3 regions of the Streptomyces sp. NBC_01198 genome follow, and region 3 is predicted to be linked to each of the others. Evidence: riboswitches for the same ligand, from Rfam matches in the RefSeq annotation. Region 3 holds a riboswitch; each other region holds the start of a gene.
What was found. A riboswitch is a leader RNA that binds a small molecule or an ion and turns the genes downstream of it on or off. The one in region 3 is predicted to bind S-adenosylmethionine.
Positions count from the first base shown of each region.

Region 1: another riboswitch for S-adenosylmethionine. It lies ahead of OG702_RS26945 (aminotransferase class V-fold PLP-dependent enzyme); the one in region 3 lies ahead of OG702_RS15355 (putative leader peptide).
Region 2: another riboswitch for S-adenosylmethionine. It lies ahead of thrC (threonine synthase); the one in region 3 lies ahead of OG702_RS15355 (putative leader peptide).

Region 1 is NZ_CP108568.1:6,044,113-6,053,891, forward strand. Features, by position in the region: gene ctaD (aa3-type cytochrome oxidase subunit I) at 1-36, shown strand, start outside; gene OG702_RS26905 (cytochrome c oxidase subunit 4) at 33-431, shown strand; gene OG702_RS26910 (L,D-transpeptidase) at 551-1,834, shown strand; gene OG702_RS26915 (hypothetical protein) at 1,886-2,305, opposite strand; gene ctaE (aa3-type cytochrome oxidase subunit III) at 2,554-3,174, shown strand; gene qcrC (cytochrome bc1 complex diheme cytochrome c subunit) at 3,255-4,064, shown strand; gene qcrA (cytochrome bc1 complex Rieske iron-sulfur subunit) at 4,088-5,131, shown strand; gene qcrB (cytochrome bc1 complex cytochrome b subunit) at 5,128-6,768, shown strand; gene trpD (anthranilate phosphoribosyltransferase) at 6,960-8,024, shown strand; SAM riboswitch class IV at 8,100-8,216, shown strand; gene OG702_RS26945 (aminotransferase class V-fold PLP-dependent enzyme) at 8,386-9,759, shown strand; gene OG702_RS26950 (Lrp/AsnC family transcriptional regulator) at 9,774-9,779, opposite strand, start outside.
Region 2 is NZ_CP108568.1:4,882,672-4,892,450, forward strand. Features, by position in the region: gene nagA (N-acetylglucosamine-6-phosphate deacetylase) at 1-489, opposite strand, end outside; gene OG702_RS21860 (ROK family protein) at 489-1,421, opposite strand; gene OG702_RS21865 (hypothetical protein) at 1,564-1,788, shown strand; gene OG702_RS21870 (DUF3263 domain-containing protein) at 1,796-2,029, shown strand; gene otsB (trehalose-phosphatase) at 2,093-2,941, shown strand; gene OG702_RS21880 (alpha,alpha-trehalose-phosphate synthase (UDP-forming)) at 2,938-4,407, opposite strand; gene OG702_RS21885 (glucosyl-3-phosphoglycerate synthase) at 4,511-5,476, opposite strand; SAM riboswitch class I at 5,629-5,755, shown strand; gene thrC (threonine synthase) at 5,773-7,083, shown strand; gene OG702_RS21895 (MoaD/ThiS family protein) at 7,080-7,355, shown strand; gene OG702_RS21900 (cold-shock protein) at 7,801-8,004, shown strand; gene groL (chaperonin GroEL) at 8,644-9,779, shown strand, end outside.
Region 3 is NZ_CP108568.1:3,429,901-3,439,679, reverse strand. Features, by position in the region: gene OG702_RS15385 (plasmid stabilization protein) at 1-324, opposite strand; gene OG702_RS15380 (SAV_915 family protein) at 640-978, shown strand; gene lysA (diaminopimelate decarboxylase) at 995-2,344, shown strand; partial or broken gene OG702_RS15370 (ABC transporter permease subunit) at 2,456-2,605, opposite strand; partial or broken gene OG702_RS15365 (hypothetical protein) at 2,785-2,865, opposite strand; gene OG702_RS15360 (hypothetical protein) at 3,397-3,525, opposite strand; SAM riboswitch class IV at 3,715-3,829, shown strand; gene OG702_RS15355 (putative leader peptide) at 3,869-4,027, shown strand; gene OG702_RS15350 (LLM class flavin-dependent oxidoreductase) at 4,248-5,339, shown strand; gene OG702_RS15345 (flavin reductase family protein) at 5,453-6,061, shown strand; gene OG702_RS15340 (DUF1684 domain-containing protein) at 6,058-6,951, shown strand; gene OG702_RS15335 (hypothetical protein) at 7,414-7,836, shown strand; gene OG702_RS15330 (twin-arginine translocation signal domain-containing protein) at 7,886-8,503, shown strand; gene OG702_RS15325 (MauE/DoxX family redox-associated membrane protein) at 8,516-9,415, shown strand; gene OG702_RS15320 (FAD-binding oxidoreductase) at 9,468-9,779, opposite strand, start outside.

The DNA of each region.
Region 1 (9,779 bases), 2.6 Mb from region 3:
ATTTCCGGTGCTGAGAGCAAGGGGGCGAACCAGTGAAGATCCAAGGGTGGATGTTCGGCGGCTTCGCGGTCTTCATCCTGGCCACGGCCATCGTCTACGGCCTGTGGTCCAAGGAGCCGACCGGTACGACCGCGCTCTTCCTGGCGTTCGCGCTGTGCACCATGATCGCCTTCTACCTGGCCTTCACCGCGAACCGGGCCGACGCCGGGGCGATGGACCGCGAGGACGCCGACGTCGCCGACGAGGCCGGCGAGGTGGGTTTCTTCAGCCCGCACAGCTGGCAGCCGCTCATGCTGGGCACCGGCGGAGCGCTGGCGTTCCTGGGCGTCATCTTCGGCTGGTGGCTGCTGTTCTTCGCGCTGCCGGTGATCCTGATGGGGATCTTCGGCTGGGTGTTCGAGTACTACCGCGGCGAGAGCCGCACCCAGTGACGGCCCACTGAGCCGTACAGCAGCCCGGGGGCGGGCCGCGGACCTGGTCAGGGACGCGGCCCGCCCCTTTTGCACCCCTCTGCCGTGCGGAATCGGCGCCCGGTTCTTAGCGTGATGCCATGAGCCACATTCCTCGACGCCGGATAGCGTTGCGCTGCGCCCTTCTCGTGGCGCCCCTCGCGGTGGGGCTCACCGCCTGCGGCGGAGACGGCAACCCGCTCGCCGCCCCGCCCTACGAATCCGCGGCCAAGGTCGCCTACTCGGTCGCCGACGGCGGCAAGGCCGACCCCAACAAGCCGCTCAAGGTCACCATCAAGGACGACGGCAGCAGGATCACCGACGTCACCGCCACCGACGCCGCAGGCCGCTTCGTACGCGGCAAGCTCAGCGAGGACGGCCTCAGCTGGCAGTCCACCACCGCGCTGGCCGCAGGCGCCCACTACACGGTCCGGGTGAGCACCGAGGACTCCGACGGCCACCCCGGCCGCAAGGTCCTGGGCTTCGACACCACCACGGCCTCCGCGGGCCTGCACGTCGCCTTCGGCCCGGACGCCGGCACCTACGGGGTCGGCCAGCCGATCACCGCCGAGCTGAACACCCCGGTCAAGACCGCCGCCGCCCGCGCCGCGGTCGAGGCGAACCTGGTGGTCACCAGCGTCCCGCAGGCCGCACACGGGTCCTGGTACTGGGTCGACGACCGCACCCTGCACTACCGGCCCAGCAGCTACTGGCCCGCACACGCCCAGATCGAGGTCCGCAGCACTCTCAACGGCGTCAAGGTGCAGGGCAAGCTCTACGGCGGCACCGACAAGCCGCTGACCCTGCACACCGGCGACCGCATCGAGGCGATCACCGACGCGGCCACCGACCAGATGACCTTCAAGGACGACGGCAAGGTGGTCAGGACCATCCCGGTCACCACCGGCAAGCCGGGCTTCGACACCCGCAACGGCATCAAGGTCGTGCTGGCCAAGGAGAGCTTCGTCCAGATGAAGAGCTCCACCGTCGGAATAGCCGCCGGCAGCTCCGACTCCTACGACCTGCCGGTCTACTGGGCCACCCGGGTGACATGGAGCGGTGAGTACGTGCACGCCGCGCCCTGGTCCGAGGGCTCCCAGGGATCCGCCAACGTCAGCCACGGCTGCACCGGCATGAGCACCGACAACGCGCACTGGTTCTTCGACCACGTGCGGCAGGGCGACGTCGTCCAGGTCGTGAACAGCCACGGCCCGACGATGACGCCGTTCGACAACGGCTTCGGCGACTGGAACCTGGACGAGGCCAAGTGGCAGCAGGGCAGCGCGCTGGGCTCCAAGGCCGCGGGCCAGGCCGACCAGGGCTCGGCCGCCGTCGCGAAGAACCCGCTGTCCGACCCCGCGCGGCTCCGTCCCGAGACCGCCTGAGCCGTCCCGAGGGGCGGCCGCCCCGGCAGGTCCCGGCCGGCGGGCCGGCGGCTAGCGGGCCGCGACCGCCTTCGAAGCCGGCTCGAACCGGCGCCGCAGCAGGACGGCGAGCGTGTCGCAGAGCGCCACCGGGTCGACCGGATGGGTCGTCGCCGCGTCCGCGCGGCTCCAGGTGGCCAGCCAGGCGTCCTGGGGACGGCCGATCAGCACCAGCACCGGCGGGCAGCGGAAGATCTCGTCCTTGATCTGCCGGCACACGCCCATACCGCCCGCCGGGGCCGACTCGCCGTCCAGGACGCAGGCGTCGATGCCGCCCCTCTCCAGTTCGGTCAGCACGGCGGGAAGTGTCGCGCACTCCACGAACTCCACCGGCGGCAGGTCGGCGGCGGGCCTGCGGCCGACGGCGAGCCGGACCTGCTCCCGGGTGTTCGCGTCGTCGCTGTAGACCAGCACCGTGGCCGTCGCCTGCATCCTGGCTCCTCCTCGTGATCTTCGTGGTCCCCGTGCAGCGTGTGCGGCTCGTGAACGTTTTCTCAAGTGCCTGGGATGCTACTCCGGTGGACGCCGTCCGTGGAGGGGTCCTGCGGGGTCCAAGATCCCGCGGACGGATCGTCATCCCTCGTTCGAGGGACCCCGCCGGAGCGCGACACGGCCCCCCGAAGGGCCTTGACACACCGAAGGGGACCCCCGGAGTGAGCGCCGGATAAGCGACCGACATAATGTCGGACGTGGCGACAGCAACAGCAGTAGAAACCGGGCACGCGCACCCGTCGGTCAACCGGCCGAACCTCACCAGCGTCGGAACCATCATCTGGCTGAGTTCCGAGCTGATGTTCTTCGCGGCCCTCTTCGCGATGTACTTCACCATTCGGTCGGTCACGGGTGCCGATTTCTGGAAGGAACACGCCCATGCGCTGAACGTGCCGTTCTCCGCGACGAACACCACGATCCTGGTGCTCTCCTCCTTCACGTGCCAGATGGGCGTCTTCGCCGCCGAGCGCGGCGACGTGAAGAAGCTGCGCTCGTGGTTCATCGTGACGTTCGTGATGGGCGCGATCTTCATCGGCGGGCAGATCTTCGAGTACACGAACCTGGTCAAGAAGGACGGGATCTCACTCAGCTCCGACCCGTACGGTTCGGTGTTCTACCTGACGACCGGGTTCCACGGGCTGCATGTGACGGGTGGTCTGATCGCGTTCCTGCTGGTGCTCGGCCGTACGTACGCGGCCAAGCGGTTCACCCACCAGCAGGCCACCGCTGCCATCGTCGTGTCCTACTACTGGCACTTCGTCGACGTCGTCTGGATCGGCCTCTTCGCCACGATCTACCTGATCAAGTAGTCGGTCGCGTACCGCAGCACGGTGCCGGACAGGCACAACCCGAAGCATCGACACAAGAGATCCTGACACCGGGGTAATCCGTGAAAAAGCTCTCCGCACGACGGCGCCACCCGCTGGCGGCGCTTGTCGTCCTACTCTTCGCGCTAGCGGCCACCGGGGGGCTGTACGCCGCGCTCGCGCCGGCACCCAAGGCGCAGGCCGACGACTCGTCCCAGTCCATCGAGATCACCGAGGGCAAGAAACTGTTCTCCGTGGGCTGTGCCAGCTGCCACGGCACGCACGGCCAGGGGAGCTCGGACGGACCCAGCCTGACCGGCGTCGGCTCGGCCGCGGTGGACTTCCAGGTCGGCACCGGCCGGATGCCCGCGCAGCAGCCCGGCCCGCAGATCCAGCAGAAGAAGGTGCAGTACACCCAGAAGGACATCGACCAGCTGGCCGCGTACATCGCCTCCCTCGGCCCCGGCCCGGTGATCCCCTCGTCGGACCAGTACGACCCGGCGGGCGCGGAGCAGGGCAAGGGCGGTGAGCTGTTCCGTAGCAACTGCTCGCAGTGCCACAACTTCGTCGGCAAGGGCGGCGCCCTGACCGACGGCAAGTACGCGCCCACCCTCAAGGGCGTGGACCCCAAGCACATCTACGAGGCCATGCAGACCGGCCCGCAGAACATGCCGTCCTTCCCCGACACCACGCTGCCGTCGAAGAGCAAGGCCGACATCATCGCGTACCTGAAGGCGGTCGACTCCGCCGACAGCCCGAACCCGGGCGGCTTCACGCTCGGCACTCTGGGTCCGGTGCCCGAGGGGCTGTTCGCCTACATCTTCGGCCTCGGCGCGCTGCTCGGCATCGCTGCCTGGATCGCGGCCCGCACGACCAAAGCGAAGAAGTCATGAGCGAAACCGGATCCCACAACGACATGACAGATCCAGAGGACCACCTCCCGGCCACCCGCGGCGCCCACGGCGCCGAAGCGGCGGTCCCCGGCGACCCGTTCGCCAACCCCGGTCACCCGGAGCACGAATACCGCCGTCAGGACATCGACGAGAAGGCGGCGAAGCACTCCGAGCGGGTGGTCGCCGGCCTGTTCACGCTGTCGATGCTGGGCACCCTCTCGTTCATCGCGAGCTTCGTGATCTTCCCGGTCGACAAGTACGTCTACATCTTCCCGATCGGCCACGTCAGCGCGCTGAACTTCTCGCTCGGCATCTCGCTGGCCGTCGCGCTGATCGGCATCGGCGCCGGCGCCGTGCACTGGGCCCGCACGCTGATGTCCGACGAGGAGATGCCCGACGACCGCCACCGCGCGGACGCGGACGACGAACTGCGCGCCAACATCGAGGCGCAGTGGAAGGCGGGCGCCAAGGAGAGCGCGTTCGGCCGGCGCAAGCTGGTCCGTACGACGATGCTCGGCGCGCTCACGCTGGTCCCGCTGTCCGCGGTGGTGATCCTGCGCGACCTCGGCCCGCTGCCGGAGGACAAGCTCAGGCACACCGCCTGGGCCAAGGGCAAGGCGCTGATCAACCCCAACACCAACCGGCCGCTGCGTCCCGAGGACATCCCGGTCGGCTCGCTCACCTTCGCCCAGCCCGAGGGGCTGAACGAGGCGGACGAGGACTTCCAGGTACAGATCGCCAAGGCGGCCCTGATGGTCGTCCGGCTCAAGCCGGAGGACATCAAGGACAAGAAGGAACTCGACTGGTCGCACCAGGGCATCGTGGCCTTCTCCAAGATCTGCACGCACGTCGGCTGCCCGGTCAGCCTGTACGAGCAGCAGACACACCACGTACTCTGCCCTTGTCATCAGTCGACGTTCGACCTGTCGGACGGCGCCCGGGTGATCTTCGGTCCCGCGGGTCACCGGCTGCCGCAGCTTCGGATCAGCGTCAATGGTGAGGGCAACCTCGTTGCGATGAGCGACTTCGAGGTTCCCGTCGGTCCGGCCTTCTGGGAGCGCGGATGAGTACTTCGACAGAGACCTCGACGAGCACTCGGCGAGGCCCCAAACACCCCGGACAGCGCGTCGCCGAGTGGGCAGACTCCCGAGTCGGCCTGTACAAGCTCGGCAAGTCCAACCTGCGGAAGATCTTCCCCGACCACTGGTCGTTCATGCTGGGTGAGATCTGCCTCTACAGCTTCACGATCCTCATCCTCACGGGTGTGTATCTGACGCTGTTCTTCCACCCCAGCATGAACGAGGTCGTCTACAACGGCCCGTACGCGCCGCTGCAGGGCCAGCGGATGTCGGAAGCGTACGCGTCGACCATGCACATCAGCTTCGAGGTGCGCGGTGGTCTGCTGATCCGGCAGATCCACCACTGGTCCGCGCTGATCTTCATCGCGGGCATGATCGTCCACATGATGCGGGTGTTCTTCACCGGAGCGTTCCGCAAGCCGCGTGAGCTCAACTGGCTGTTCGGCTGGACGCTGCTGTTCATCGGCATGTTCGAGGGCTTCACCGGCTACTCGCTGCCCGACGACCTGCTGTCCGGCACCGGTGTCCGCTTCACCGAGGGCGCGGTGCTCTCCACGCCGATCGTCGGCACGTATCTGTCGATGTTCCTGTTCGGCGGCGAGTTCCCCGGCCACAACTTCGTGCCGATCTTCTACTCGGCGCACATCCTGCTGCTGCCAGGCATCATGGCGGCACTGCTGGTCACCCACCTGATCCTGGTCTTCTACCACAAGCACACCCAGTTCGCGGGTGCGGGCAAGACCGAGAAGAACGTCGTCGGCATGCCGTTCTTCCCGATCTACACCGCGAAGGCCGGCGGCTTCTTCTTCCTGGTCTTCGGTGTCATCGCGGCCATCGCGGCGATCGCCACCATCAACCCGATCTGGACCATGGGCCCGTACCGGCCGGACCAGGTGTCCACCGGCGCGCAGCCCGACTGGTACATGGGCTTCTCCGAAGGCCTGATCCGGGTGATGCCCGGCTGGGAGATCAGCGCCTGGGGCCACACCCTGGTCCTCGGCGTGTTCGTCCCGCTGATGGTCTTCCCGCTGGTGCTTGTCGCCATCGCCGTCTACCCGTTCATCGAATCGTGGGTCACCGGCGACAAGAGCGAGCACCATCTGCTGGACCGGCCGCGCAACCGCCCGGTGCGCACCGGCTTCGGTGTCGCCTGGCTGACGCTCTACTTCACGCTGCTGATCGGTGGCGGCAACGACCTGTGGGCCACGCACTTCCACCTGTCGATCGAGACGATCACCTGGTCGGTGCGGATCGGTTTCTTCGTGCTGCCGGCGCTGGCGTTCTTCGCCACCAAGCGGATCTGTCTCGGGCTGCAGCGCAAGGACCGCGACAAGGTGCTGCACGGTCGCGAGACCGGCATCATCAAGCGGCTCCCGCACGGTGAGTTCATCGAGGTGCACCAGCCCCTGGAGCAGGAGGAGCTGCACGTCCTGACCGCCCACGTGCAGCCGCAGCCGCTCGACGTCGGCCCCGAGGTCGACGAGAACGGCGTGGAGCGCAAGCTGAACCCGGTCACGAAGGTGCGGGCGCGACTGTCCCGCAACTTCTACGGCGAGCACAGCCAGATCCCGAAGCCGACAGTCGAGGAATACGACGAGATCACGAGCGGCCACGGCCACCACTGACCCGCCGTCCGGCTTGTCCCACCGGGGCCGGGTGGTCACCTCCTTGCGGAGGGGACCACCCGGCCCGGGTCTTTTCCGCTACGAGGCTGCCACTGCCCTGCCGGCCGCTCCCCGCGGAGGGGAGCCGCGGAGCCGCCGTGCGCGGATAGGGTGGGCGCGGGAAGGCCCGACGACCACCAGGAGTGTGGACCATGAGCGTTGTGAACCCGGCAGGTGGCGATACCGGGGCGCTGCGGACGTGGCCCGACGTCTTGACGCAGCTGATCGCCGGACGTGACCTGGAGGCCGACGACACCGCGTGGGCGATGGACGCCATCATGAGCGGCACCGCAACCGGCGTGCAGATCGCCGGGTTCGCGGTGGCGCTGCGGGCCAAGGGCGAGACGGTCGAGGAAGTCACCGGCATGGTGCGGGCGATGTACGCGCACGCCAACACCATCGACGTGCCGGGCCCCACCGTGGACATCGTCGGTACCGGCGGCGACCGGGCCAGAACCGTCAACATCTCCACCATGTCGGCGATAGTGGTGGCCGGCACCGGCGCGAAGGTCGTCAAGCACGGCAACCGGGCCGCGTCGTCGGCCAGCGGTGCCAGCGACGTCCTCGGGCACCTCGGGGTGAATCTGGACCTGACCCCGGAGCGGGTCGTGGAGGTCGCCGAGGAGGCGGGCATCACCTTCTGCTTCGCGGTCCGCTTCCACCCGGCGCTGCGCCATGTGGCCACCGCTCGCGCCGAGTTGGGGGTCGCCACCACCTTCAACTTCCTGGGCCCGCTGACCAACCCGGCCCGGGTGCGCGCGCAGGCCACCGGGGTCGCCGACCTGCGGATGGCGCCGATCATGGCCGGCGTGCTGGCAGAACGCGGCTCGTCCGCGCTGGTCTTCCGCGGTGACGACGGCCTGGACGAGCTGACCACCACCGCGACCTCGCAGGTGTGGGTGGTCGGCGACGGCAAGGTCGCCCAGCACACCTTCGACCCGCGCGACATCGGGATCGACCTGGTGCCGGTCGAGGCGCTGCGCGGGGGCGACCCGGCGCACAACGCGGACGTCGCCCGCAGGGTGCTGGCCGGTGCGACCGGGCCGGTACGGGACGCGGTGCTGCTCAACTCCGCCGCCGCGCTGGTGGCGCTGGCCCCGGGGGCGGGCACCCTGGAGGAGCAACTGGCCGCCGGGGTGGCCAGGGCCGCGGAGTCCCTCGACTCCGGCGCGGCCGCCGCGGTGCTCGAGCGCTGGGCGGCCGCCACCCACGCCTGAGCCGAACGAGCAGGCGCCGTCCGTACCTCGGACGGCGCCTTGCGCATCCGGCGTCCTGTGGCAGAATCCCTTGCAGGTCACGAGTGACAGCGCAAAGGCCCCGGCTCGCTGTCCGGCAACCCTCCGTCCGAGGCGGGGTGCCCCGGGTGATGACCGGGCTGCGGGCAGCGAGGCTCGCAGCAAGCCGGACTCGGGAGTTCATCATGCGCAAGCGAATGCGATAGGGCCACTGGCCCCGGTTCCGCCGTACCGCGGTGCCGTAGTGCACCGGTCCGTCTTCCCTCTGCCGCCGTCCGACCGCGACGCAGCGCCGTGCCCCGGCGCGCGGCGCTGTCGCCTGCCTTCGTGCCAGGAGCCTGCCATGACCCTTTCCTTCACCGCCTCCAGCCCGCTGACCTGCGACGTCCCGGTGCCTCCGCTGCCCGTGCTCGGCCGGGACGTGACCGTGCCGCTGGTCACCGGCGGCGAGGTCGGTTATGCCGCGCTCGACTACGCCGCCAGCGCGCCCGCGTTGCAGCGGGTGTGGGACGACGTGGCCGCGTACGCCCCCTACTACGGCAGCGTGCACCGGGGCGCCGGGTATCTGTCGCAGCTGTCCACCGAGCTCTTCGAGCAGAGCCGGGCGACGGTGGCGGACTTCCTCGGCTGCCGGCCCAACGACGAGGTCATCTTCACCCGCTCCACCACCGATTCGCTGAACCTGCTGGCCGCGGTGCTGCCGGCCGGCACGCAGGTCTTCGTCTTCGAGACCGAGCACCACGCGGCGCTGCTGCCGTGGCAGCGCGCCAAGGGCGCGCGCGTCACCTGTCTGCCCGCGCCCCGTACTCCCGAACAGGCCGTCGCCGCACTCGACGTGGCGCTGCACGGGGCGCCCAAGGGACCGAAGCTGGTGTGCGTCACCGGCGCGTCCAACGTGACCGGCGAGCTGTGGCCGGTGCGCCGGCTGGCGGCCGCCGCGCACCGGCACGGCGCCCGGATCGTGCTGGACGCCGCACAGCTCGTACCGCACCGCCCGGTGGACATCGCCGAACTCGACGTCGACTGGGTCGCCTTCTCCGGGCACAAGCTCTACGCGCCCTTCGGCGCCGGCGTGCTCGCCGGGCGGCCGGACTGGCTGCGCGACGCGGAGCCCTACCTCGCCGGCGGCGGCGCGACCCGTACGGTGGTCCGGCGGGCCGACGGCCAGGTCGAGGCCGAGTGGCAGGAGTCGGCGGCCGCCCGGCACGAGGCCGGGTCGCCCAACGTCATCGGGGCGTACGCCATCGCGTCGGCGTGCAAGGCGCTCACCGAGGCCGGGTTCGACGAGCTGGCGGCGCACGAGCGCCAATTGCTCGGGCTGCTGCGGGACGGCCTGGCGGCGATCCCCGAGGTGCGGGTGCTGTCGCTGTTCGGCGCGGACGCCGACCGTGTGGGGGTGCTGAGCTTCGTCGTCCAGGGCTGGAACAGCTCGCACCTGGCCGCGGCGCTCTCCGCGGAGCACGGCATCGGGGTGCGGGACGGCCTGTTCTGCGCGCATCCGCTGGTACGGCACCTGCTCGGCGGCGAGCCCGAGGACCTGGGGGCCTGCGGCTCCCCTGAGGACCTCTCCTTCAACGCGGTCCGGGTCAGCTTCGGCGTCGGCACCCCGCCCGAGCACATCGTGCGCTTCACCGCCGCGCTCGCCACGCTCGTCCGGGAGGGCGCCGCGTGGACCTACCACACCGAGGCCGGCCGCTGCGTCCCCTCCCCGGTCTGACCGGCGGCCCATTGCTAGGA
Region 2 (9,779 bases), 1.5 Mb from region 3:
CGCGGCCTCGACGAGCTTGCGCACGTCGGCCGGGTCGGGGTGGCGCAGCAGCCCCTCGTCGTGGGCGCCCTTGCGGCAGGGCGAGATGAACGGGCCCTCGTAGTGGATGCCGGCGATGTCGCCCTGCTCCACGATCTCCGACAGCAGCCCGGCCTGCCGGACCAGCGCGTCCATCGTCTCGGTGACGGTCGACACGACGAGCGTGGTCGTCCCGTGCTCGCGGTGGGCGCGCGCGCCGGTCAGCACCTCCTCGGCGGTGCCGGAGGTGAAGGACGCGCCGCCGCCGCCGTGGTTGTGGATGTCCACGAAGCCGGGCACGACGGTGTGCCCGGCGGCCAGGTCGACCACCACGTCGTCCGGCAGCGGACCGGTGTCGGCGGCGATGCGCGAGCCCTCGACCGTGATCCGGCCGCCTTCCACCACTCCCGAGGGCAGGACCACACGGGCACCCGCCAGCACCGAGCGCTGCGTCGTCGTTACGGGGGCCATCAGGCGGATACCTCCACGGAGAGTAGATCCCAGGCGAGCAGGCCGGCGCCCAGGCATCCAGCGGTGTCCCCGAGGGCGGCGGGGACGATGAGGGGGAGTTTCTGGAAGGTCACGCGCGCCTCGACCGCCGCCCGCAGCGGGCCGAAGAGGGTGTCGCCGGCTTCCGCGAGGCCGCCGCCGATGATCAGCACCCGCGGGTCGAGCAGGGTGATCCCGGTGACCAGGCCGGCGGCCAGCGCGTCGACGGCGTCCCGCCAGACCTCGATGGCGCGCGGGTCGCCGGCATCGACGGCGCGGGCGCAGTCCGCCGCGTCCGCGCCGGGGTCGCCGGCGGCCGCGGCCCAGGCGCGGGAGACGGCGGCGGCCGAGGCCAGCACCTCCATGCAGCCGCGCTGGCCGCAGCCGCACTCGGGTCCCCCGGGCCGTACGACGACGTGCCCGAGCTCACCGGCGCAGCCGTGCGCGCCCGTCTCGATCCGCCCGTCGATGCCGATGGCGCCGGCGATGCCGGTGCCCAGGGCCAGGAAGAGGAAGCGGTCGGTGCCGCGGCCGGCGCCGAGCCTGCCCTCGGCGAGCCCGCCGGTGCGTACGTCGTGGCCCAGGGCGACGGGGACGCCGTCGAGTCGCTGCGACAGCAGCGCCCGCAGGGGCACGTCCGTCCAGCCGAGGTTGGCGGCGTAGGCGGCGATGCCGTTGACGTCGTCCACGATGCCGGGTACGGCGACGCCGGCCGCGGCGGCGGGCCCGCCGTACTCGCGTATGCCGTGCGCGCGCAGGTCGGCGGCGAAGTCCAGGATCGCGGTCACGACGGCGTCCGGGCCGCGCTCCCTGCCGGTGGCCCTGCGGTCCTCGTGCAGCAGGGTGCCGTCGGCTGCGACCAAGGCGGCCTTCATCCCGGTGCCGCCCACATCAAGGGCGATGACATGTCTCACGGGGGACAGTCTCGCGGGTAACCCCACTAAAGGTCTAGTCCACTCGTCGAGGAAGATCCGTCGCGCCGCCCGGCCACCCGTACGGCGGGCCCACAGCCCGGACGATTCGCTGAAGGTCCTGGAAGGGTACGGTTTGCTCCCGGTGACCACCTCCGCCTCCCCGGCGATGGAGCACGACCCGAAGGACGCGGACATGCTGCAGTTCCCCGACCGGCTGCCCGAGGCCGTCTTCCAGCCCGTCGGCAAGGCGTCCTGGGGGCCCGTCAGCGACCGGGTCGAGAAGGCGACCGGCTCCGCCGTGGACGGCGACCCCCGCCAGGTGCCCGGCGCACCGCAGCGGTTCGCCGTGGCGCGAGCCGGGGAATAGGGCTGTCGTGAGCGGGGCGGAGCTGTCGCAGCGGGACCTGGCCGTCCTGGACTTCGCGTCCAGGACGTGGGCCGGCACGGGGGCGCGCGACCGCGCGATACGCGAGCAGCTGGGGATGTCGCCGACGGCCTACCTCCAGCTGCTCAACGCCCTCCTCGACGACCCCCGAGCCCTCGCCCACGCCCCGGTCACCGTCAACCGCCTCCGCGCCAGCCGCGCGGACCGCCGCCGGCAACGCTGAGGGCTCACACCCGGCGGCCGGAACCGGCAGCCCGGGCGGATCCCCGGCGGTAGGGTCGAAGGCATGGCCGAGATCCCGACTCCCACCACCCCCGAGGGCAAAGAAGGCCTCGCCGCCCTGCTGGCGCAGCCGAACCGCGCGGTCGTCGCCCTCGACTTCGACGGCACGCTCGCCCAGATCGTGCCCGACCCCGAGCAGGCCCGCGCCCACCCCGGCGCGGTCCCGGCGCTGGCCCGCCTGGCGCCGCACGTGGCGGCCGTGGCGGTCGTCACCGGCCGCCCGGCCGGCGTGGCGGTCCGCTACGGCGGCTTCGCCGGTGTCGCCGCCCTCGACCACCTGGTCGTCCTCGGCCACTACGGCGCCGAGCGCTGGGACGCGCACACCGCCGGGATGCACAACGCCGGCGCGCATCCCGGCGTGACGGCGGTCCGCGCGGAGCTGCCCGGCTTCCTGGACCGCAACGGCGCCTGGCAGGGCACCTGGATCGAGGACAAGGGCGGCAGGGCGGTCGCCGTCCACACCCGCCGCACCGAGGACCCGGACGCCGCGTTCGAGGCGCTGCGCGCCCCGCTGTCCGAACTCGCCACCCACCACGGCCTGGTGGTCGAGCCCGGCAGGTACGTACTCGAACTGCGCCCGCCCGGCGTGGACAAGGGCGTGGCCCTGGCGGCGTATCTGCGCGAGGTGGACGCGGGCTGCGTCCTCTACGGCGGCGACGACCTCGGCGACCTCGCCGCCTTCGCCGCGGTGCACGAGCTGCGCGAACAGGGCCTGCCCGGCCTGCTGGTGGCCAGCGCGGGCGCCCCCGAGTCCCCGAAGGAACTGACCTCCCAGGCCGACCTGGTGGTGCCGGGCCCGGCAGGCGTGGTGGCGCTGCTCGACGCGCTGGCCGACGCGATCACCCGGCCCTAGCTCGCGTCGCCGTCCTCGGCCCGGGTCTCCTCGGCCCCGGTGTCCTCGGCCAGCGCGGTGACCTGGTCCAGAAACCACTGGGTCGGCGGCAGCGCGGTGGCCGCCGCCGCGAGCCGCTTGGTGCGGTCCGCGCGCTCGGCGTCCGGCAGGGTCAGCGCCGTGTTCAGCGCCTCGGCGGTGGCCCGGACGTCGTAGGGGTTGACGACGATCGCGTCGTCGCCCAGTTCGGCGTAGGCGCCCGCCTCGCGGGACAGCACCAGGGCGACGCCGTTGTCGGAGACGACCGGCATCTCCTTGGCGACCAGGTTCATCCCGTCCCTGATCGGGTTGACCAGCGCCACGTCCGCCAGGCGGTAGGCCGCGAGCGAGCGCGCGAAGTCGTCGTCGACCTTGAGCAGCACCGGCTGCCAGTCGGCCGTGCCGAACTCCGCGTTGATCTCCGCCGCGACCCGGCCCACCTCCTCGGTGTACTCCCGGTAGACCGTCAGGTCCTGGCGCGACGGGTAGGCGAACGCCACATGCACCACCCGGCTGCGCCAGCCCGGATGGTCGGCCAGCAGCCTGCGGTACGCGTACAGGCCGCGCACGATGTTCTTCGACAGCTCGGTGCGGTCCACCCGGACGATCAGCCGCCGGCCGGGCCCGGTCTCGGCCCGCAGCGCCGTCATCCGCTCGGCCACGTCGTCGCGGTGCGCGCGCTCACGCAGGAAGTCGCCGTCCGCGCCGAGGCCGTGCACGCCCAGCCTGGTCGTACGCCCGCGGTGCGTCACCGAGCGGCCGTCGTCCGACACCGTCGCGCCCAGGATGTCGGCGCAGCACGCGGCGAAGGCGTCGGCCCACCGCCGGGTCAGGAACGCCGCCCGGTCCGCGCCCAGCACGCCTTCGAGCACGGCGGCCGCGATGTCGTCCGGCAGCAGCCGGAAGTAGTCGGGCGGGGCCCACGGGGTGTGCGAGAAGTGCCCGATCCGCAGGTCGGGGCGGCGCTCCCGGAGCAGCGAGGGGACCAGCACCAGGTGGTAGTCCTGCACCAGTACCGAAGCCCCCGGCGCGGCCTCCTCAGCCAGAGCGTCGGCGAAGGCGGCGTTGTACGCCTCGTAGGCCGCCCACTGGGTGCGGAAGTCGTCGTCGAAGGCGGGTTCGAGCGGGGTCTGGTAGAGCATGTGGTGCACGAACCACAGCACCGAATTGGCGACGTCGTTGTAGGCCGCATGGAAGACGTCGGGGTCGACGGCGATCATCCGCGAGCCGGGCTCGCCGACACCGCGCCGCACCGCCTCCCGGTCGCCTTCGGTGAGAGCCGCGCACACCCACAGCGAGGCGCTGTCCGACTCGATGGCGCTCAGCCCGGACACGACGCCGCCGCCCCCGCGTCTGCTGCGGAGCTCGCCGTCGTCCCCGACGCTGTAAGCCACCGGGCCGCGGTTGGACGCGACCAGGATTCGGGCAGCCCGCGATGATCCGTCCATACGCCGAACCTTGCCACCCTGCGCCCGCCTCAAACCTCCCGGGGCGCCCGCGACCAGCCATCATCCCCGCCATCCGGGAAGGATCCGCGCCCTGGTGCCTGCGCTAGGCCGCCGGGCGGCGGAGGTATTCCGGGATGTGGCGCATCGGGGGGCGCTCCTCCGTGTCGACCGGGTACGTCGACGCCACGAAGCCCGACGACGCCCGGTCGTACTGCGTGAGCCGCGGGCGCACGAGGTGGCCGCGGGCCAGCCGAAGATGGGCGGTGCGGTAGATGGCCGCGGCCATCCGGCCGAGTGCCTGCTCGTCCTGGTGCCGGTGGTGGCGCACCCCGACGTCCACCTGCCCGAGCGCGTCGAGCCCGACAAGCTCCAGGGAGTCGACGAGCATCCCGAGCTCGACCCCGTATCCGACCGGGAAGGGCAACTGCTCCAGCAGCGAGCGCCGGGCGGCGTACTCACCCCCGAGCGGCTGCACGAAACCGGCCAGCCGCGGCCAGTGCAGGTTGAGCAGCGGGCGCGCGACGAGTTCGGTGACGCGGCCGCCGCCCGCCGCGACGACGCCGCCGCCGGTCTCAAGCGGCCGGTCGTACATCGCCTTGACCAGGTGCAGGGACGGATCGGTGAGCAGCGGCCCGACGATCCCCGACACGAAGCGGGAGTCGAACTCCCGCAGGTCCGCGTCCACGAAGCACACGATCTCCCCGCTGGTGACCAGCAGCGACCGCCACAGCACCTCGCCCTTGCCGGCCACCGCCGGCATCCGCGGCAGGATGGCGTCCCGCGACACCACCGTGGCGCCGGCGTCCGCGGCGACCCGGGCGGTGGCGTCCCTCGACCCGGAGTCGACGACGACGACCTCGTCCACCAGCGGCACGTCCGCCGTCATCAGGTCGCGGCGGATCACGCCGACGATCTCCCCGACCGTGGCTTCCTCGTCGAGCGCGGGCAGTACCACACTGACCGTCCCCGCGGAACCCGCTGCCCGTTTTGCGGCCAGCAGCAGGTCAAGCGGCCGGTCGGCGGCCGACCAGGACCGGGTGGTCAGCCAGCGCTCCACCTCATCCAGCACGTGCGCGTCTCCCGTGTGATCCATCTCGCGGTTCGGACGACTATCTCAACAGCCGCCCTCGTCCGTTACAGTCTTGAACAACGCCTGTGCGCCCCGCATGCCGGGGTGCCACGGCAGGACAAACGCCCGGACCCCGCCGTCCGGTGCCATACCGCTCATCCAGAGGGGCAGAGGGAACGGCCCGTTGAAGCCCCGGCAACCCTCCCGCCGACCGCGAGGTCATGGTGGGGAAGGTGCCAATTCCGTCTTGTGGCGATTCCGCCGCGAGGAAGATGAGGAGAAAGGGCCTCGCCATCATGGCTGTGCAGACCGACGCCGGCACCACCACCACTACCGACTCCGCCGCCCCGGAGACCCCCGCCCCGTTCGGCCCCGCCGCCGCACTGTCCTGCCGTGAGTGCGGCACCCGCTTCCCGCTGAGCCCGGTGTTCGCCTGCCAGGAGTGTTTCGGGCCGCTGGAGGTGGCCTACGACCTGCCGCTGGGCGACCCCGAGGGCCTGCGCAAGCGGATTGAGGCGGGCCCCGCGAACATCTGGCGCTACGCCCCGCTGCTGCCGGTGCCCGCCGACGTCACCGAGAAGCAGAATCTCAACCCCGGCTGGACCAAGCTGGTCAAGGCCGACAACCTGGCGCGCGAGCTGGGCGTCACCGGCGGCCTGTACGTCAAGGACGACACCGGCAACCCGACGCACTCCTTCAAGGACCGGGTCGTCGCGATCGCCCTGGAGGCGGCCCGCACCTTCGGCCTGACCACGCTGTCCTGCTCCTCCACCGGCAACCTGGCAGGCGCGGTCGGCGCCGCGGCGGCCAGGGCGGGCTTCCGCTCGTGCGTGTTCATCCCGCACGACCTGGAGCAGGGCAAGGTCGTGATGGCTGCGGTCTACGGTGGCGAAGTGGTCGCGATCGAGGGCTCGTACGACGACGTGAACCGCTTCTGCTCCGAGCTCATCGGCGACCCGATCGGCGAGGACTGGGGCTTCGTCAACGTCAACCTGCGGCCGTACTACGGCGAGGGCTCCAAGACGCTGGCGTACGAGATCGCCGAGCAGCTCGGCTGGCGGCTGCCGGACCAGCTGGTCATCCCGATCGCCTCCGGCTCCCAGCTCACCAAGATCGACAAGGGCCTCCAGGAGCTGATCAAGCTCGGCCTGGTCGAGGACAAGCCCTACAGGATCTACGGCGCCCAGGCCGAGGGCTGCTCGCCGGTCTCCGCGGCATTCAAGGCCGGCCACGACGTCGTACGCCCGGTCAAGCCGGACACCATCGCCAAGTCGCTGGCCATCGGCAACCCGGCGGACGGCCCCTACGTGCTGGACATCACCCGGCGCACCGGCGGCGCGGTCGAGGACGTCACCGACGAGCAGGTCGTCGACGCCATCAAGCTGCTGGCCCGCACCGAGGGCATCTTCGCCGAGACGGCCGGCGGGGTGACCGTCGGCGTGCTCAGGAAGCTGATCGAGTCCGGGCAGCTCGACCCGGCCGCCGAGACCGTCGTGCTGAACACCGGCGACGGCCTGAAGACCCTGGACGCGGTGTCCCCGACCACCGGGCCGACCGCGACCATCCGTCCCACCGTTGCCGCTTTCCGAGAGGCTGGCCTCGCATGAGTGCTTCCGTCCGTATCCCCACCATTCTCCGCACCTACACCGGCGGCCAGGCCGAGGTCCAGGCCGAGGGCGCGACGCTGGCCGCGGTGATCGAGTCGCTGGAAAAGAATCATGCGGGTATTTCCGCGCGGGTTCTCGACGACACCGGAAAACTCCGTCGTTTCGTGAACGTGTATGTCAACGATGACGATGTCCGCTTTTCCGAGGGTCTTGCCACGGTGGTCCCCGAGGGTGCCAGCGTCTCGATCATTCCCGCCGTCGCGGGCGGCTGAGCCGGCACCGTACCCGATCTGACGGGAATCCGCAGAGGCTCCGACGTTTAACTTGCGCCCCACCCGGGAACTGCTTTCGTCCCCGGGTGGGGCGCCCGCATGTGGGGCGGTAGTTGAACCGCTGTACAGTTGCCAGGGGCATGTGGCAACTCCCGGACACCGGTGTGCAGCGGTTGCGGCGATTTATCGCCAAAGTCGCCGGCGAAAAGCCCGCAACACCCTTTATGTCCGGTCCGAGTTGCCCTGCATTATCATTTTTTCCTAGGGTATTTCGGATCGGTCGCACCCAGAATTCTCGTCCAATTGACCTGTTGCAGACGGCATCCGTGCAGATACATTCAGCGGCGGTCGACGCGTTCCGGCGCACACCCCCTGCGGGGGTGAGGTCTGACCCGGGCCCGCGGAGCGCGGGGCCGCGATAGGGCCAGTAATAGGGGAGTTAGGAATGGCTCAGGGCACCGTCAAGTGGTTCAACGCGGAGAAGGGCTACGGCTTCATCGCGGTCGACGGTGGTGCGGATGTCTTCGTCCACTACAGCGCGATACAGATGGACGGATACCGCACCCTCGAAGAAGGCCAGCGAGTCGAGTTCGAGATCTCGCAGGGTCAGAAGGGGCCGCAGGCGGACATGGTCCGGCTGGCCGGCTGATCGGCTCGGGCGCGTTCGGCCACCGACGCGACGCCACCACGAAGGGCCACCCCACCAGGGGTGGCCCTTCACCTTTCCCCGGGCACCCCTCCCGACCTCCCCGCCGCCCCCGGGCTCCCCTGCGCGGGAGCTGGCCCCTCAGGGGCGCGGGGAACTGCGCGACCAGCCCCCACCGGGGGCGCGGGTCGTCACCGCCCCAAAGGGGCTGTTGCTGTCGAAGACGGACCACCGGCCGGTGGTCGGCTGAGCGCGCAGTTCCCCCGCCCCTGTCGGGCACCCCCTTGCCGAAGGGGTACCGCACAGCCCCCGCGGCCAGCGGATGCACCCCTCGCCGAGAGGGAAGCGCGCAACCCCCCGCGCCTCGGGGGAGGGCAACCCCCTGCCGAGGGGGCGGTGTCGGAACCTCCGCGCCCGGGGGTCAGGGACCCCGAGGCGCTTGCACTCGCAGAGGGTGAGTGCTAATCATTGGCGTTAGCACTCTACGAGTGAGAGTGCCACTTGGACCGGGTCGGTGAGGCCCGCCCGGACGTCGGGAAGGAACCGGCGGCCGGCAGGCCGTCCGTCGCGGGCGCCAACACGGTCCGATCCACCGCCCCCCGCCTCGGTGGGGGAACCCCCAGTCCGCGGAGGACACTTCACATGGCTAAGATCATCGCGTTCGATGAGGAGGCGCGGCGCGGCCTTGAGCGCGGGATGAACCAGCTCGCCGACGCCGTTAAGGTCACCCTCGGTCCCAAGGGCCGGAACGTCGTCCTTGAGAAGAAGTGGGGCGCCCCCACGATCACCAACGATGGTGTCTCCATCGCCAAGGAGATCGAGCTGGAGGACCCGTACGAGAAGATCGGCGCCGAGCTGGTCAAGGAAGTCGCGAAGAAGACGGACGACGTCGCCGGTGACGGCACGACGACCGCGACGGTCCTGGCCCAGGCCCTGGTCAAGGAAGGCCTGCGCAACGTCGCCGCCGGCGCCAACCCGATGGCCCTCAAGCGCGGCATCGAGAAGGCCGTCGAGGCCGTGTCCGCCGCCCTGCTCGAGCAGGCCAAGGACGTGGAGACCAAGGAGCAGATCGCTTCGACCGCCTCCATCTCCGCCGCCGACACGCAGATCGGCGAGCTCATCGCCGAGGCGATGGACAAGGTCGGCAAGGAAGGCGTCATCACCGTCGAGGAGTCGCAGACCTTCGGTCTCGAACTCGAGCTCACCGAGGGCATGCGCTTCGACAAGGGCTTCATCTCGGCGTACTTCGCCACCGACCTGGAGCGTATGGAGGCGTCGCTCGACGACCCGTACATCCTGATCGTCAACTCCAAGGTCTCCGCGGTGAAGGACCTGCTCCCGCTGCTGGAGAAGGTCATGCAGTCGGGCAAGCCGCTGCTGATCATCGCCGAGGACGTCGAGGGCGAGGCGCTGTCGACGCTGGTCGTCAACAAGATCCGCGGCACCTTCAAGTCCGTCGCCGTCAAGGCCCCGGGCTTCGGCGACCGCCGCAAGGCCATGCTCGGTGACATCGCCATCCTCACCGGTGGCACGGTCATCTCCGAGGAGGTCGGCCTCAAGCTGGAGAACGCCGGGCTCGACCTGCTCGGCCGCGCCCGCAAGGTCGTCATCACCAAGGACGAGACGACCATCGTGGACGGCTCGGGCGACACCGACCAGGTCGCCGGCCGGGTCAACCAGATCCGTGCCGAGATCGACAACAGCGACTCGGACTACGACCGCGAGAAGCTCCAGGAGCGTCTGGCGAAGCTGGCCGGCGGCGTGGCCGTCATCAAGGC
Region 3 (9,779 bases):
TCAGCGCCCGAGCGCCTTGCTCAGCTCGGCCTTGGTCATCGTGGAGCGGCCCTTGACGTTGCGCTGCTTGGCCTCGTTGTACAGCTGCGCCTTCGTGGGGCCGCCGGAGCCGGTGTGCGAGCGCTTGCCGCCGCGCCGCGAGGACGACATGTCCCGCAGCGAGGAGCGGCTGGCGGTACGGGACTCGCCCGCCCGGGCGCGCTCCTTGTTCACCGTGCGCGCGGCGATCTCCTCCGCGCGGCCCGCGGACTCGCCGCGCTGCTCGGCGCTGTCCTTGATGTGCTCGTACTGGCGTTCACGCTTGGCGCTCGACCCTCTGGGCACGACGCCCACCCCTTCCGTGACCTGATCCCCGTGCCGGGCCGCGGAGATCCTTCCTGTGCGGATACCCGGCTTCGCCGCGCAGGCACAGGGAAGCCGGGTTTTCCGTCCGGATGGTGTGCCGTACGGGCCCGTCCGGGCGCCGTCCCCTTCCCCGGCCCCGGTCCGCGTCAGCGTCGCGTCAGTGCCGGGACCGTGCGCGTCAAGCATGTGTCAGGGGCTCCGGGGCCGCCGCGCCCGCCGCAATAGCGTGGAACGAGGCACCCGCGGCCCGGCCCGCCGCGGGTGCTGTCGAGGCTCTGTACCTGGAGGAACACCATGGCTGTGCTTGATCACGACGAGGACCCCGAGCCCTCTCAACGCGTCCCGGCCGGACCGCTCTTCGTCCCCGTCCGGCCGGGGCCCGCGGGCTGTGCGGCGCGCTTCTTCCGCACCCCGCCAGGGACGCGTACGGCGGTCGGTTTCACCTCACGGGAGCGGCTGGCCGCCACCCTGGGGGCCGACCAGGAATGGATCAGGCTCTCCGAGCCCGCGCTGCGGGCTCTCGCCCGGCCGCTGGGCGTCGGCGTCCTCACCGTCGACCCGCGGTTCTCCGCGCCGGCCGCCCGCAGGCTCGCGCCGCCCGCAAAAATCGTCTTCGATCTTCTGATCGGCTGAGTGGAGGGGGTACCCCATGTCCGTCTCATCCCTGATACCCACCGTCCCGGTGCCGTTCCCCGGCGAGCCCGGGGGCCTGCCGGTGTGGCCCGCCTCCGCGCGGCCGGTGCGGGACGGCGACGTCACCGTCGCCGGGGTCTCCCTCGCCGAGGCCGCCGACCGGTTCGGCACCCCGCTGTACGTGCTGGACGAGGGCGAGGTGCGCGACCGCTGCCGCGCCTACCGCGCGGCCTTCCCCGACGCCGACGTGGTCTACGCGGCCAAGGCCTACCTGTGCCGTGCCGTCGCCCGCTGGGCGCAGGAGGAGGGCCTGGGCCTGGACGTCTGCTCCGCCGGGGAGCTGGGCCTGGCCGTCGCCATGGGATTCCCGGCCGACCGGATCGTGATGCACGGCAACGCCAAGAGCCCGGAGGACCTGGCCGCCGCCGTCCGGCTCGGCGTCGGGCGGATCGTTGTCGACGGCCTGGCGGAGATCGCCAGGCTGGCCTCGATCGTGCCGCGCACCGACCGGCAGCAGGTCATGGTGCGGGTGGTGCCCGGCATCTCGGCCGGCGGCCACGCGGCGATCCGCACCGGCACCGACGACCAGAAGTTCGGCCTGTCCCTCGCGGACGGCTCGGCGCAGCACGCCATCGACAGGATCGTCGGCCAGCCGCACCTGGAACTGGTGGGCCTGCACTGCCACATCGGCTCGCAGATCACCTCGGTCAGGCCCTATGCCGCCGCCGTGCGCCGGATGGTCGGGCTGATGGCGCACGTACGCGACCAGCACGGGCTGGTGCTGCCCCAGCTCGACATCGGCGGCGGGCACGCCATCGCCTACCGCCCCGGCGACAAGGAGCTCGACATCCGGGTGCTCGCCGACCGGCTCGGGGCCGAGCTGGCCGACGGCTGCGCCCACGCGCGGCTGCCGGTGCCCCGGCTCACCCTGGAACCCGGGCGCGCGGTCGTCGGGCCGGCGGGGGTGGCGGTCTACCGGGTGCTCTCGGTCAAGCGGACGCCGGGCCACACCTTCGTCGCGGTGGACGGCGGCATGGGCGACAACCCCAGGCCCGCGCTGTACGGGGTGCGCTACACCCCCCGGCTCATCGGCCGCCGCTCCGACGCGGATCCGGCCCCCGCCACGGTGGTGGGCAGGCACTGCGAGGCGGGCGACATCCTGGCCGACAAGGCGCTGCTGCCCGGCGACGTCCACCCCGGCGACCTGATCGCCGTACCCGCGGCCGGCGCCTACCAGCTGTCCATGGCGTCCAGCTACAACATGGTCGGCCGCCCGCCGGTGGTGGCGGTCAGGGACGGCGCCGCGCGGACGCTCGTACGCCGTGAGTCGCTGGAGGACATCAACCGCCGCGACATCGGCCTGTAGCCCCGGGGCCGCGGGCCCGCGCCGGGAGAGGCGCGGGCCCGCGAGGTCCTGCACGGCGATCACGCTGACGATCGAGGTCGCCTTGAGCATGCCGATCAGCAGGTTGCCCGAGGCCGGGACGATGGCCGGCATCGCCTGCGGCAGCACGATCCGGCGGAAGATCCGCTCGTCGCGCAGGCCGAGCGCCTTGGCGGCCTCCCGCTGGCCCGGATCGACGGACAGGATGCCGCCGCGGACGATCTCGCCGGCGAACGCGGCCACGTCCAGGTGAGTCCGACGTAGGCGGCGAGGATGCCGCTGAAGAGGTGCGCGGTCCTCACCGAGGCGAACTCCGGCCCGAAGGGCACCCCCAGCGACAACCGCGGGTAGAGCGAGGCCAGTTCGTACCAGAAGAGCAGCTGCACCAGGGGCGGGACCGAGCGCAGCAGCCAGACGTAGCCGAAGCTCAGGCCGCGCAGCACCGGGTTGCCGGACAGCCGCATCGCGGCGATCCCGATGCCGAGCAGGTAGCCGCTGGTCATCACGGCGGCGGTGAGCCAGAGCGTCAGGACCAGACCGTGCAGGATCGAGCCGTGCAGGAAGTAGTGGCCGACGACGCCCCACTGGAAGCGGTGGTTGGCCAGCAGGGTGTGCACCAGCATGGCGAACAGCACCAGCAGGACCGCCGCGGAGATCCACTGGCCGGGGCGGCGCAGCGGGACCAGCCGCGCGGCCAGCAGGTCCTGGTCCGCCGGCCGGCTGTCGAGGGGGCGCAGCGGTGCCCGGCCGGGCACGGTCCCGGCCGGAACGGGCGGGGGGTGGCCGGGCGCGGCGGTGGCAGGCCCGGGGATGTCGTGCTGGGTCATGGGGGTGTCCCGTCTCGTCGGGGAGCACGGCGGCGCGGAGCGGAACGGCACCCCGCAGGGGGGTGTCGTACGGTCGCCCGGAGCTATCGGGAGGAAGGCGCGAAGAGGCGGTGCCGCGCTCGGCCGGGCTGCGCGCCGGTCATCGGGCGCGCGTCAACTGCCGGGGTGGAGCGGGGAGTCGGGGCCGATCGGCGGGCCCGCGGGCGGTCAGCGGACCGCGGGCGTTTCCCGACACAGGACGCTGCTGACGCGGAGCAGATCGACGTGCCGCCGGGTGACCCGGGTACGGAACGAGCCATCGGGGTACGACGCGGTCTCGCGCTGCATCGCGTCCATGTCCGTCCCCTCGCCCTCTTCGCGTCGTGCTCGTCCGCCCTGGTTGCGGGACCTTTGCCTACAGCACGTTAACCGGAGGGCAGCGGTCAGACAATCCCCCGATGGCCGGAACGGTGCGGGAGGCGACGGGGGTCACTCCTGGCCGGGAGGGATTGTGTTCGGCGGCGCGCCGGAGTTACCGTGCTTGCAGGTCATGAGTGTCAGCAACCAAGGCCCTGGCCGGCTGACCGGCAACCCTCCGTCGCGGCGGGGTGCTCCAGGTGAGGACCCGGCGGAGCCGACGACGGCTCGGCAAGTGCGCACTCGAAAAGGCGTTGGCCGATCGGGACCGGGAGGTGACGCGGTGCAGGACACCACTGGGCGGTCGCTGCCCTTCCTCGGCCGCTTCTCCCGCCGCCACATCGATCTCCTGCGCGTCGCCGGCGCGCTGTGTCCGGGCACGCCGACGGCCGTGCCGGGGCCTGACCACCGGCCCGCCGCGCTGCCGCGCACGGCCGGCTAGCGCCGCTCCACCCCCCGTCCCCACCTCCCTCCCTCCTCGCTGAACGCCCCGGGCCCGCCCGTCGCGGGCCCCGTTCGGCATGCCTGCGCCCGGTGGCCGCCGCCTGAGCGCCCCGCGCGAGACCCAGGAAGGGCACATCCCGCATGAGCAAGCCCGTCCAGCAGACCCAGCAAGCCGCGCACCTCCCCGGCGTCGGCGGCACCCCTACGGAGGCGGCGTCGTGAAGTTCCTGACGATCACCCTGATCGTGCACAGCCCGCACCCGGTCACCGGGGAGGTGAAGTCCACCCAGGACCGCTTCCGCGAGGTGATCGGCAACGCCGTGCTGGCCGAGGAGCTGGGCTTCGACGGCTTCGGCGTCGGGGAGCGCCACGAGCGGCCGTTCATCTCCTCGGCGCCGCCGGTGGTGCTCAGCCACCTCGCGGCGCTGACGTCCAGGATCCGGCTGTTCACCGCCGTCACCACGCTCAGCCTGCTCGACCCCGTACGCGCCTACGAGGACTACGCCACCCTCGACCACCTGTCCGGCGGGCGCCTTGAGCTGATCGTCGGCAAGGGCAACGGCTCGGCCCAGCGCGACCTCTTCCAGGTCACCACCGACGACCAGTGGGACCGCAACGCCGAGGGCTACGAGCTGTTCCGGCGGATCTGGCGGGAGCCGAAGGTCACCGCGCAGCCCCGGTTCCGCCCGGAGCTGCAGGACGCCGAGGTGTGGCCGCGCCCTTACCAGAACCCGGTCAGGGTCTGGCACGGCAGCGCCACCAGCCGGGAGTCGGTCGACCTGGCCGCCCGCTACGGCGACCCGCTGTTCTCCGCCAACGTCAGCAACCCCATCGAGCCCTACGCCGAACTCGTCCGCCACTACCGCGAGCGCTGGGAGCACTACGGCCACGACCCGGCGCTCGCCACCGTCGGCGCGGGCACCGCCGGTTACTACGCGGCCCGCACCTCGCAGCAGGCGCTGGCGGCCTACCGGCCGGTCTTCGAGGGCCAGCTGGCCTTCCAGAAGCAGCTCGGCGTCGAACCGGTCTTCGCCACGCTTGAGGACTTCGTGGAGCGCAGCTCCGCGCTGGTCGGCAGCCCGCAGCAGGTGATCGAGAAGGTGCACCGCTACCACGAGCAGTTCGGGCACACCGTGCTGCACCTGCACGCCGACGCGGGCGGCCTGACCGAGGCCCAGCACCGCGAGGCACTGGAGCTCTTCCAGTCCGACATCGCACCCGTGCTGCGCAAGGAGATCCCCGACCCGCCGTGGGCCTGGGGACCGGTGGGCGTCGCCGCCGCCGGCCCGGCGGCACCCGCCCACGCCTGACGCCCCACGCCTGACGCCCACGGCTGACAAGGAGCACCGGCATGGCACACTCCCCGCTCGCGGTCCGACCGGGTGGGTACGTACGAGCTGCTCGACGAGGAATGGAAGCGACGATGACGACCCAGATCCTGCCCGACGGGCAGGCCCGCACGGACGAGCAGTCCCGTCCCGGGGAGCAGGAGCTGTCCCCGGTCCGGCTGCGGCGGGTCTTCGGCGCCTTCCCGACCGGGGTGACCGCGATCGCCGCGCTGGTGGACGGCGTACCGGTCGGCCTGACGGCCAACTCCTTCACCGCGGTCTCGCTCGACCCGCCGCTGCTGTCGGTCTGCGTGGCCCACACCTCGACCACCTGGCCGCTGCTCGCCGGCCGCGCCCGGCTCGGCGTGACGGTGCTGAGCGCCGAGCAGGAACGTGCCTGCACCCAGCTCGCCTCACGCAGCGACGACCGGTTCGCCGGCCTGGACTGGCGGGCCACCGAGGAGGGCGCGGTGCTGCTCGACGGCGCCGGCGCCTGGTTCGACACCAGCGTCGAGCAGCAGATCAGGGCCGGTGACCACGACATCGTCCTGCTGCGGATCCGGGCCCTGGACGCCGACCACGCGGTGCCGCCGCTGGTCTTCCACGGCAGCCGCTTCCGGCGGCTGGAGCAGCCCGCCGACGACACCGGGCACCGCACCGCCCCGCCCACCCCGCGCCCCACCGGAACCGAGGAGCCGTCATGACCGCACAAGCAGAAGAGACTGACCGCGCCGCCTTCGCCGAGGAGTGGCAGCGCTGGCACGAGCGCAAGGAGCAGGTGCTCGCGGGGCCTCACGGCTTCCTGGCGATCACCGGCCTGCACTGGCTCGACGCCACCCCGACCCGTCTCCCCGACGCCCCCGGGGCCTGGTCGAGCACCGCAGAGGGCGTGGTGGTCGAGCTGCGGGACGACGAGGAGCTGGTCCTCGACGGGCAGGTGCTGCGCGGGCGGCACGACTTCGGCGTCGTCGAGGAGCGGGCGAGCCTCTTCCCCGCCGCCGGCGACGCGGTGATCGAGGTCGCCAAGCGCGGAGGCCACGACATCCTGCGCCCCCGGCACCCGGAGAACGCGCTGCGGCTGGCCTTCACCGGCACCCCCGCCTACGAACCGGACCCGCGGTGGGCGCGAACCGGCCGCTACCTGCCCTTCGACGTGCCCCGGCCGACGACGGTGGGCGCCGCCGTCGAGGGCCTGCAGCACGTCTACGACGCCCCCGGCCAGGTCGAGTTCGAGCTGGACGGCACGACCCACCGGCTGACCGCGTTCAACGGCCACGCCCCGGGCAGCCTGCTGGTGCTGCTCACCGACGCCACCTCAGGGGTGACCACCTACGCGGCCAACCGGGCGCTGTCCATCGACCCGCCCGGCGCGGACGGCACCGTGCTGGTCGACTTCAACCGGGCCGCCAACCTGCCCTGCGCCTACACCGAGCTGGCCACCTGCCCGCTGCCGCCGGCCGAGAACCGGCTGGCGGTGGCGATCGAGGCCGGCGAGAAGATCCCGGCGGCGCCGGTGCGTACGACCAGGTCCGTCCCCGCCGGGGACGCCGGGCCGGTCCCGTCGGAGCAGACCCCGGGCCCTCTCCGGCCCTGAGCCGCGGCCCCGCAGAACGGCCCGGCCGGCCGCGCGTGACGCGCGGGCGGCCGGGCCTTCGCATGCCCGCCGGAACCCGCGGTCCCCGGGAAACGGTGCGTCGCCCTCTTCCGAACGCGCGTAGACAGGTCCATCATGGGCGTGTTCCACCCTGCACAGCCGACACACCAGACGCACACGGCACAGCGGGAGGCCCGCCGAGGCCGCCCCGCAAGCGCGCTCCGCCAGGCGCGGTACGGAACCACCCGCACGGCACCGCACGTCAACGGCATCCGTACCGCACCGCACCCGCACGGCCGGCACCGCAACGGCGCGGACCACCCCGGCTCGACGCTTGCCCTGAGCGGGCATTCCTCCCGGCACCTCCGGGAACCGCCGCCGCGGACCCGGTCCGCGGCACCCCTGTGCCTTATTTGTCATGCGCAGGTCATTCGGCCTGCGTCCAACGCGAAGGGATTCGACATGGCCTGCGGATCGACCTCCCTGTGGGCGGGCGAAGCCACCTGGTTCTGCTGCGGCAACGCCTGGGGCTCCTGCGGCAGCGCCGGCACCGGCGCCTGCGGCACCTGCCAGTCCGGCAAGAACATGGCCGCCTGGCCCAACCTCTCGGCGGCCTGCTGGGACATCACCCGGCCCGACCTGTGCGGCGAGAGCATGCCGCGCCGCACCTGCGGCGCGGTGATGAACGTCCGCCACCAGTGCTCCGGCGCCACCGTCTGCGTGACGCTCGCCGACTGCGGGCCGCGGACGAAGAGCTTCTGCGGCGAGGCCGCCTGCTGCAACGGCGCCTGCCGCACCAACCGGGTCATCGACCTGACCCCCGCGGCCTTCACCGCGATCGGCAGCCTCAGCTCCGGCAAGCTGCCCGTCTACATCTACGAGTGAGCTCCCGCCCGGCCCATCCACCGGCACCACCGCACGCAGGAAGGACGACATGAGCCACAACCAGGAAACCGGGCGCCGCCTGGACCGGAGGCGCTTTCTGACCACCGCGGCCATCGGCGGGGCCACCATCGTGGGCGCGTCCGCACTCGGCGGGCTCGACGCCGAGGCCGCCTTCGCCGAGCCGACGACCTCGCTAGACGCCGCGATCCCCGCCGCCTTCGCCGAGGGGCGGATCGTCGCGGTCAACCGCAACGTGCTGGACGTCGCCGGCTCGCACGGCGAGCGGCATCTGATCCAGCTGACCAACGCCACCAGCATCTGGAAGCTGCGCACCACCACCGCCGAGGCCATCGAGGTCGGCGACGGCCTCTACGCCCGCGGCGCGGCGATGCCGGACGGGACGATCGCGGCGGACGCGGTGTGGGTCAACATCGTGAACGTCTACGTCACCATCCGCGGCATCGCCAAGGACCGCCTGCACCTCACCCACGGCGGCGACGAACTGGTCGGCCGGATCGTCCCCGACACCACCACCGCGTCCTACCTCGGCGGGGCGCTGACCGCGGACCTGTCCCGGACCAGGATCGGCCAGGAGGCACAGGTGCTCGGCGCCTGGCGGCCCTCGGACGGCTCCATCGACATCGCCCGCGTCTCGCTCGGGCACTGAAAGGGCGGTGCGATGATCCCGCTGGTCTCCAACCTTGCTCCACCGGTCTGCGCGCTGCTGCTCGCGCTGACCGGGGCGGCCAAGCTCTTCGGCCGGCAGACCGCCCGGCTGGCCGCGAACACCGTGCTGGTCCGGGTACTGAACGACGGCCGCCGCGCCACCCGGGCGCTGCGCGTGCTCGGCGCGCTCGAACTGGCCCTGGCCGCCGCCCTGGTGTCGTCGCCCGCGGCGCTGCTGCCGGGCATCGCCACGGCCCTGCTCGGCGCCGGTTTCACCGGCTACCTGGCCTACGCCAAGGCCACCGCCCCCGAGTCGTCCTGCGGGTGCGGCGCCCGCGCGGAGGGCCCGATCGGGCTGCGCTCCTTCACCAGGGCCGGGCTCGTGGTGGCCGGCGGCGCGGCGGCCGCGGGCGGGGACGCCGCCTGGTGGTCGGAGGTCTCCCGGCGGCCCGGCGGCTCCGCGCTGGTGCTGGCGGCGGCGGCCGTGCTGCTGGCCGGCCTGACCGCGGACCTGGACCGGGTGTGGCGGGTGCCGCTGGGCAAGGCCAGGATCAGGGTCTTCGGCAATCCGCTGCCGTCGGTGGCCGGTGAGCGGGTGCCGGTCGCCGCGACCGTGCAGCTGCTGGAGAACTCGCTGGCCTGGCAGACCGCGATGCCGGTGGTCCGCTCGGCGCTGCTCGACCACTGGGACGACGAGGGCTGGCGGGTGCTGAGATACGCGGGCAGCTACCGGGACGCGCGCGGCACCCACCCGGTCAGCGTGCTCTTCGCGCTCGACCTCACCCTGACCGTCGACACCGCGCCCAACCCGGCGGTGCGGGTCTCGATGATCGACGAGGAGACCGAGGAGGTGGTCCCCTCCGCCGTGCTCACCCCGGTGCCGCGGCGTACGGTCCTGCCGCTGGCCACCTGACGGCGAAGGCCCCCGGCCGGACCTGCATCCGGCCGGGGGCTGCGGCGCTGGTTCAGGTGCCGACGGCCTGCGGGAAGCGGAAGAGTCCTTCGGGGTCGACCCGCCGCTTGACCTCCACCAGCCGCGGGTAGTTGGCGCCGTAGTAGGCGGTGCGCCAGTCCGTCAGGTCGGGGTCGATGAAGTTCACGTAGGCCCCATCCGCCATGAAGGGCGCCAGCGACTCGCGCATCCCGGCCAGCCAGCGCAGATGCGCGGGAACCGCGTCCGGCCCGTCCCGGTAGGCCCACGAGGTGTCCATGCTGACCAGGTAGTTCGCGTGCCGGTGCGGGAAGGCGGTGTCGGCAGGGGCGACCTTGTTGACCGC